Regions from separate parts of the Chitinimonas arctica genome, predicted to be linked through region 1. Evidence: predicted binding sites of a transcription regulator. Region 1 holds the regulator's gene; the other holds the start of a gene.
The links. Region 1 encodes FliA, which starts transcription of late flagellar genes. Its sites were predicted from a motif close to GCTAAAGNTNNNNNNNNNNCNGCCGATAAT; they were not measured.

Region 1 (4,209 bases):
ATAAAGCCCTGATCATTGAAAACCGCGCCGTGGCCGGCGTTGAACAAGGGGTCATCCTCCAAGACCATCACCGCTACCTCGACCGCATCGAGGGCGCTGCCGCCGCTGCTCAGCACGGTCAGTCCGGCGTCCAGCGCGGCGTTAAGGCCGGCAAGCAGGGCAGCCTCCTGTGCGGGGGCGAGGGATTGCCGGCGGATGGTGCCGGCGCCGCCATGTATGGCGATGGCAAACGGATTAGTCATTCCAGAAAACGCTTTTGCCAGCCTAGATAGAGGCGATGGACATATTCCTTCATCGCTTCGGGTGAATCGAAATTGGCGGGAACGATGGGTTCGAATACATGGTAGTCGGCGCGGGGATTGCGTGCCATGGCGATTTGCCACAGCTTCTGCAATAGGTGCTGGTCGGCCCACTCGAAGCTTTCCTGGGCCTGGTAATGGAGAAACACCGGCAGGATGGGCAGGCCGCTTTCGAAGCTGGCGATAAAGGCGCCGTTGAAAAACCGGCCACCCAGCCGCCTGCCCTTGCAGCCGCCCTCGGGATAGAGGGCCAGACAACTGCCGCCGCGCGCCGCGGCGATCAATGCCTGGGTGGCGGCCTTGCGTGAATCGGCTGAGTCGCGGCGGACGAACAAGGTATCGGCCGCCACGGCTACCCGGCCCACCAGCCACCAATCCGCCACCTCGGCCTTGGCCAGCGAGCGGACCGGAAAAAGGGCGGGGATGCCGATATCCTCGAAGGCGGAAGGATGGTTGGCCACCAGGATATAGCGCGACGGCAAGCTGCCTAGATAATGCTGGTGCAGGCGCAGTTCCACCCCCAGCGCCCGCACGAAGGCTCGGCACCAGGCATGGAACAGCGGCGGGTAAAGCCTGGCTACCATGCGGCGCGGCGGCAATGCCAATAGCAGCAGTACGGGTGTGAACAGCAGGAAATCCAGGATGGCCAGCAGGCGCCAGGCGAAGCGGAGCAGGGCGATCATGGCCGGGTCCGGATCAGGCGAAGAAGCCGCGTAGTTTGCTTTCGATGATGCGCGGATTTTCGCCATGCGCGATCGCGACCAGGCCTTCGGTCAGCAGCTCGCGCCGCTTGACCTCGCTGGCGATCACTTGCTTGAGCTTGTTGCCGATCGGCAGGAAGAATAGATTGGCCGAGCCCACCCCGTAGATGGTGGCGACGAAGGCCACGGCGATGCCGGAGCCCAGCTTGGATGGATCGGTCAGGTTTTCCATCACATGGATCAGGCCCATGACCGCGCCGAGGATCCCTATGGTCGGCGCGTAGCCGCCGGCGGCATCCCAGATCTTGGCGGCTGCCCGGTGCTTCTCTTCGTAGGCGCTGATCTCCAGCTCCATGGTGTGGCGTATCGCCTCGGGTTCGGCGCCGTCCACCAACATCTGCAAGGCGCGCTTCACGAACGGATCCTTCTCGTTCATCAGCGGCGTTTCCAGCGCCAGCAAACCGCCCCGGCGCGCGGTATTGCTCCAGGCCACCAGGAATTTCACGCAGGGTTCCAGCTCGATGGACGGCGGCAACACGACCCAGCGCAACATCTTGATGCCACCGATAAAGCTGGCGGCGTTGCTTTGCAACATCACCGCACCGATGGTGCCGCCGAGGACGATCAGAAAAGCGGTCAATTGCAACAGCGAGGCGATGCGGCCGCCTTCGAGTACCTGGCCGCCGACTATCGCGATAAGGCCGAGTGAAATTCCGATCAGGCTCAATCTGTCCATGACTATGGGCGATCTCTCTTATTGGCGGGTTCGTTGCGTTTATAGCAGATTTGCCGTGGCGCGGCTCCGCAGGGGCTTACTTCCTGGTCCAATCGCTCAGCTTGGCGCGCAGTCGCGCAACGGCCTGGCTATGCAATTGCGAAACCCGCGACTCGGTGACATTCAGCACGGCGCCGATTTCCTTCAGGTTCAGTTCCTGTTCGTAATATAGCGACATCACCAGCTTCTCCCGTTCCGGTAGCAGCGCGATGCCCTCCACCAGCACGCGGCGAAAGTCGGCATCGTCGATCTTGTCCAGCGGGTTGCTGCCGTGGTCGGCCGCCATGCTGTCCAGCGCATTGCGGCCCTCGTCCTCGCCATCGAAATCGTCGTAGTAGATCAGCTGGTGGCCCCGGCAATCGCCCAGCATCTCCTGGTATTCGGGCAGCGACAGGTTCATGGCTTCGGCCACTTCGGTTTCGCTTGGGGCGCGGCCCAGCTTGTGCTGCAGCTTGACCAGGGCGGCCTCGATATCGCGCATGGAGCGGCGTAGCTGGCGGGGCAGCCAGTCGGCCTCGCGCAGTTCGTCCAGCATCGCGCCGCGTATCCGCTGGGTGGCGAAGGTCTCGAATTGCGCGCCGGCCAGCGGGTCGAAATTGCGGGCAGCCTCCATCAGGCCGATCAGGCCGGCCTGGATCAGATCGTCCACTTCCACGCTGGCGGGCAGCCTGGCCACCATATGGTAGGCAAGCTTCTTGACCAGGGGGGCGAACTGCTTGACACGCTCGTCCACCGGGTCGGAAGCGTGTTTGGCGTAGGCACCGATGGCACGGGAGGAAGTCATGCGCGATAGAAGGGCAAAGGCATGACTACTTTATGCGCCAAGGCGGCGGGGTTTGCCAACGATGGTGAGCAAATAGGCGCGGTTCAGGAGCGCGCGCCCAGCCGGCGGCAGACGTCCAGGGCCCGATACAGCAGGTTTTCCCTATCGGTGCTATGAGGCTGGCGGGGCCAGCGCCGCATGGCGCTGGCGAGTTGCGCGAAGGCGACGCTGGCCTCGCTATGGGGGAAGGCATGGGCCACCGGCTGGCCCAGCTTGTCGGCGCGCGCCAATTGCTCGTCTTCCGGCACAAAACCCACCAGCTTCATCTTGACGTCCAGATAGCGGCCGGCCACTTCCTTGACCCGCTTGAACAGGGCCATGGCGGTATCCAGGGTGCGTACCCGGTTGGCCAGCAGCCGAAAGTCGCGGCGGCCATATTCGGTATGCAGGCGCTTGATGGTGGCGTAGGCGGCGGTAATGGATTCGCCGGACGGGGTGATGACCACGATGACCTCATCGGCCGACAAGGCCAGCCCCGGTGCACTGTCGTCGGACACCGGCCGTGCATCGACCAGTACCCAGTCGATACGCGCGATCAGCGAGTCGTATTCGTCGGCTAATTGGCCGGCTCGGCCGGGCGGCAGATGGCTGGCCAGGGCGCTGGGCAGCTTGATCGGCATCAGGTCGAAGCCGGGCGCGGCCAGCAAGAGTTCGTCCAGCCGGATTTCGCGTCCGGCGACGTGCTCGAAGGCGAAGCGCTGGCGTAGTTGCAGGCGGTTCACCGCGCTATGGCGGCTGTCGTCCTCGTCCAGCAGCAGCACCCGTTGGTCGGCGGCGGCGATGGCCGCGGCCAGGTTGAGCGTCAGCGTGGTCACGCCGGTGCCGCTGCCGCCGCTCAGGGCGATGGCCCGCCCGCCCGGGCCGCCTACCAGGCGCCTTAGGCTGGCCGCCTGGTCGTTGTGGACCGTGGGGACAAGATTGTTCAATCTATCCATGGCCATCGCGTCAAGGGGCGGTCTCGCGCCAGGTGAAGTCCAGCGAGGGCTGCTGGGCGCCAAGGAAGAGCGGGTATTCCTCGTTTTTCAGCCGGTAGGCCGGCGCTTCCGGCGGAGTCTTGAACACCCGGTCCACCAGGTACAGCCCGCTGGCTACATGCAGGTCCTCGGGGACGCGCTGGCCATTGGTGATGTAGTACAAAGGCAGCTTGTAGCGCACGATCACATCCAGGCCGCTGCCCAATGAAAAGGCCTCGTCGGTCTTGGTGAAGATGCAGCCGGCCAGGCCGTCGCCATGGTAGCGCCGTACCACGTCGTCCAGGGTGGTGCCTTGTGCATTGGCGCTGAGCAGCAGCAGGCGCTTGACCGGCGTGCTTTGGCCGGCGAGCAGGGCGATCTGTTCGACCACCCGCTGGTCGCGCTGCCCCATGCCGACGGTGTCGATCAAGACCAGATGGCGATTACGCAGGTCGGCCAGGGTCTGGGCCAGGTCGGTTTCGTCGGTGACGGCATAGACGGGGATGCCCAGGATCTTGCCGTAGATGCGCAACTGGTCCTGCGCGCCGATACGGTAGCCATCGGTGCTGATCAGCGCCACCTTGGCCGCGCCGTGCTTGAGCGTGGCGCGGGCGGCCAGCTTGGCGACCGTGGTGGTCTTGCCCACTCCGGTGGGGCC
Region 2 (4,209 bases), 1.0 Mb from region 1:
CGGCGATGGGCGATGCACTGGCGGTGACCGAGCTGGCGTCGGAGGAACTGGCGACGGGTTGCAGGAACTGGCCGGTGGAATTGAGTGCGCGGGCAGCCGATTGGAAATTGGCCAGCGCGCCGCGCAGGGTGCCCAATGCGGTCAACTTGGCGGTCGCGGAGGCGGCCTTCTGGGTAATCTGTCTCTGTGGTTGCTCCCGCTCGGCGGCGACCAGCTTGGAAACCAGATCCTCGACGTTCAGCCCCGAACCGAGGCCAGTAGATGTGAGTGCCATTGCAAACTCCTCCACCGTGACCGGCAACACTTGCCGGGCACGGTCTTCATGCCTTGTCGCGAATCAGCAAACCTTGCAGCTTGTCGATCGCGCGGGCGATTTCGACCACGTCTTCGGTGGGTATCTGCCGAATGACCGCTTTCGACTCCAGATCCACCACTTTGACTATCTTCAGCTTAGTGTCATCGTCGATACTGAATTGAATGCTGCGACCGGAGGCGGAAATCGCCTGGTTCAGCTTGCGTACCGAATCTTCCACGCTGGGTTGTTTCTGTTCCGTCTGGGTGGTTTTGGCGGTGGCGGCAAGCTGTTGCCCACCATCGACCGCTTTGGCCGCAGGTTCACTCTGCAGCAAGGAACGTGCCAAATTCGGATCGATCTGGCTGGTGCTTGGCGCGACCAAGCTGTTGTTAAGGGCCTGAACTGGCATGTTGGCTTCTCCTTGGCAAAAGCCCCGGCAGGCCTGCTGGCGTTGCCGGGGCGTGCTGCTATGCAATCAACTCGCTTTGCGCTTAGCCACGCAGTAGCGACAGCACTTGGTTCGGCAAGGCATTGGCCTGCGCCAGGATCGCGGTACCGGCCTGCTGCAGAATCTGCGAGCGGGTCAGATTAGCCGTTTCCGAAGCGAAGTCCGCATCCCGGATCCGCGAGCGCGAGGCCGTGATGTTTTCGCCGGCGGTCTGCAGATTGGCGATGGTCGCGGTGAAGCGGCTCTGCAAGGCACCGAAGGCGGCACGTTGACCGTTGACCGTGGCCAGCGCGCTATCGATGATGCGCAGTGCGCGGGTCGCGTTGTCGCTGGTGCTGACGTCCAAGGTCGCGACCGCCTGCAAGGTCGAACCTTGCACCACACCGGAAGCCAGCGATACGCCGGATACCGCGCCGGGCTGGCCGCTGGTGCCGATGATACCCGAGGCGAAATTGAAGCCGCTGGTGGAGATCGAGTAGCTCTTGTCCGAGTCCAGGGTGACCTGGCCGGCGACCCTTATCACGTTGCCCGAGAAGGTGGTGGTGCCATTGGTACCGGTAGCCGCAGCCGAGACCGCGAAGTTGGTACCGTTGGCGCCCGACAGGGTAAAGCCGCCGCTGGCTGCATTGGCCGCCGCTTGCAGGATGATGTCGTCGCCGCCGTCGTTGCTCAGGATCAGGCCATTGTTGGTGGCGTTGAGGCGCGCGGTGATACCGGTCTGCGAAGAGTTGTTATTGAAAGCGCTGACTGCATCCGCCAGGCCGTCGGCGGTGGTCGCATTGGACACGGTAAAGTTGATGTTGACGGTGTTGGAGTTCGAGCCCGACACATTCAAGGAATAGGTCTGGCCGGTCACACCGGTAAAGGTGATGGTTGCCGTGGTACGCGCGATGGCACGCACGCCGGTCTGGCCCACGCCGTTGATCGCATCGGCGAGGTTGCGGGCGGTGGAACCGGAATTCAGGGTGGTTACCGTACCGACGCCATTACCGCCGTTGATGGTCAGCGTACCGCTGGTGGTACCGGAGTAGGTGGTACCGGAGGTGGCGACGATACCGGCCGTGGTGGAGGTATTGAGGCCAAGGCCGACACCGGTGGTCGCGTACACGGCGTTGGCATTGTTACCTTGCTGGAAGGTACCGTAGTTGGTGGTACGGAAGTTCGCGGTGGTCGCCGTCAGGACTTCGTTGGCATTGGCGCCGATCTGGTAGATCGAGGTGCCGAACGAGCCGTTGAACAGCTTGGAACCGTTGAAGTCGGTGCTTTGCGCATAGCGGTCGAGCTCGGAAGTCAGCTGCTGTACTTCGGAGTTGATCGCGCTGCGGTCCGACGAGGAATTGGTGGCATTGATCGACTGTACCGACAGCTCACGAATACGCTGCAGGATATCGCTGACCTGGGACAGCGCGCCTTCGCCGACCTGCGACAGCGACACGCCGTCGTTGGCATTGCGGCGGGCTTGGTCCAGGCCGCGGATCTGCGCGGTGAAACGCTCGGAGATGGCCAGGCCGGCCGCATCGTCCTTGGCGGAGTTGATGCGCAGGCCGGAAGAGAGCCGTTGCAGCGAAGTCGACAGGCTGTCCTGCGACTTGTTGAGATTCCGTTGGGCATTCAGCGACGGAATGTTGGTGTTGATAACGGACGCCATGATCGACTCCTTGTCAGATTTAAAATACGTTCAACGCTAGGCGATCAACGCCTCTGGATTACTTATCGGCGACCGTTTTCAAAACTTTAGGGGTCAATCAGGAAATTCTCATGCTGGTGCTCGAATCATCCCGGCCTGGGCCTGGAACCTGGTGCGCTGGCAGCGTGGCGTACCCATCCGCGCCACCTGGCCACCTTAAGAAACAAGTACCTAGCCAAGTCGGACAGTGTACGCGCGGAAAAGCGTGGTGAGTAGCCTTACCGACAGCCAGGGGGTTCCCTCGCGCAATACGAGGGAAGACCTCGGGATAGAGACAGTCATGCCGGCTGTGCTAGACCAGGTTGCATGCGCAATGCCGGGTGATTGCGGGCACAAGGGGCGCGGCAGGTAATTTCCTGGCCGACGGTGGTATACCCAAATGAACCACCCCCAGCCCTTCCCATGCGGAGCCGAGATCGGGGCAGAGCACGAGGGCCGTCACGAACGCTTCCTGAGCCTGCATGAGGTCACCTTGGGCTACCAGAGCCATACCGCCATCCAACCGTACCTTGGCAGAATCTATAACGCGCTGGGACTGCGTCGCCATGGTGCCGAAACTCGCGTATTTCCAACCACCCAAGGACCGCATAGCTTGTTCTTCCCCATTCATCGTGGCTGCATTGAACAGGTTTCTGGCTCTCTCGAAATTGCCGCGGGCAAATTGTTGACAGGCGTCTTCGTAAAATTGCCGTGTCCGGGTTTCGTCACCGCTGGCCTCATCTTCCACCGCGCCAGCCTGCGCCAATAGCTGATTGCTCTCCAATGCAGCTGCCATTGCGGCCATCGTCCGTCTTTGCGATGCATTGGGGGCAGGGGTTTCACTCAAGGCAAGGTAGCATAAGTGACGATTCTTCTGCACGGCGCCCAGCAGCACGCTTCGTCCCCGGTCACCGATCGGATTGTCGCTTAAATCCAGCGCGGTCAGCGTACTATTGTAATGAAGCACATCCGCCAATTCCTCCGCTCCGTTGTCGTCTATGGAATTGGCACGCAGTTCGAGTTTGACCAGGCTCGTATTCACGGCAAGCCCCTTGGCGAGAAAGCGCGTGGCGGGGAAGTCCAATTGACATTCATTCAAGCTGAGTTCTCTCAGCCGCACATTCTCCCTTTGCAGCAATACGCCTATTTGCGTCGCCCCCGCCAGACCGAGCCTGTTATTGCTCAGTTCGAGCGATTGCAGGGATAGATTTGCAGCAGCGCCCGTACAAATATTGTATGTGCCGATGATGTCGAGCTGATTATTGAGCAAACAAAGCTCTTTAAGCGTGACGTTGGCGATCAGCATGTAGAATAAAGCCTCCGTCGTAGCTGGGCTGATCACGTTGTCCGCCAGCTTCAATGACGTGAGTTGATTATTCAGCACCAATACCGCGGCCAAGTCCTGCACCATGGCATCGGTAAATTGCGGCCCGCTCAGATGGAGCCCTACCAGCCCGGGGTCGTTGTTCATCAGATTTTCAAGAAGCACCTCGCAGTGCGTCGGGACGCTATCGTCCGCCGGCGGTTCGTTTGGCGTTGTCGAGAAGTCGGAACCACGAACCGGATTGATATTTTCCATGATATGCCCTCCAAAATCCGAAATAGCCGCCGGGTGGCGGCCATCTGGCTCTGCGAACATGCATGGACGAAAACTTGGGACGCTTCTCCTTGTTTAAGGATTTATGGATTTTCTGTCCATAGGGTGGCCGGCAACAGCCACCCTATTTCGTCAGAACTCGAACCAGGCCGCCATCCATTCCGGCAAATGGTCATCCAGTAGCCAATGGTCGATGACGTACT

Region 2: a site for FliA is predicted at 2,453-2,482, ahead of FNU76_RS22575 (flagellin N-terminal helical domain-containing protein). Genes of this name have one in related genera too.

Annotation. Positions count from the first base shown of each region.
Region 1 is NZ_CP041730.1:3,936,976-3,941,184, forward strand. Features, by position in the region: gene FNU76_RS17930 (isoaspartyl peptidase/L-asparaginase family protein) at 1-242, opposite strand, end outside; gene FNU76_RS17935 (lysophospholipid acyltransferase family protein) at 239-982, opposite strand; gene FNU76_RS17940 (flagellar motor protein) at 996-1,736, opposite strand; gene FNU76_RS17945 (RNA polymerase sigma factor FliA) at 1,813-2,559, opposite strand; gene FNU76_RS17950 (MinD/ParA family ATP-binding protein) at 2,643-3,533, opposite strand; gene flhF (flagellar biosynthesis GTPase FlhF) at 3,544-4,209, opposite strand, start outside.
Region 2 is NZ_CP041730.1:4,970,450-4,974,658, reverse strand. Features, by position in the region: gene fliD (flagellar filament capping protein FliD) at 1-274, opposite strand, end outside; gene FNU76_RS22580 (flagellar protein FlaG) at 321-704, opposite strand; gene FNU76_RS22575 (flagellin N-terminal helical domain-containing protein) at 787-2,391, opposite strand; gene FNU76_RS22570 (leucine-rich repeat domain-containing protein) at 2,723-3,988, opposite strand; gene FNU76_RS22565 (glycosyltransferase) at 4,139-4,209, opposite strand, start outside.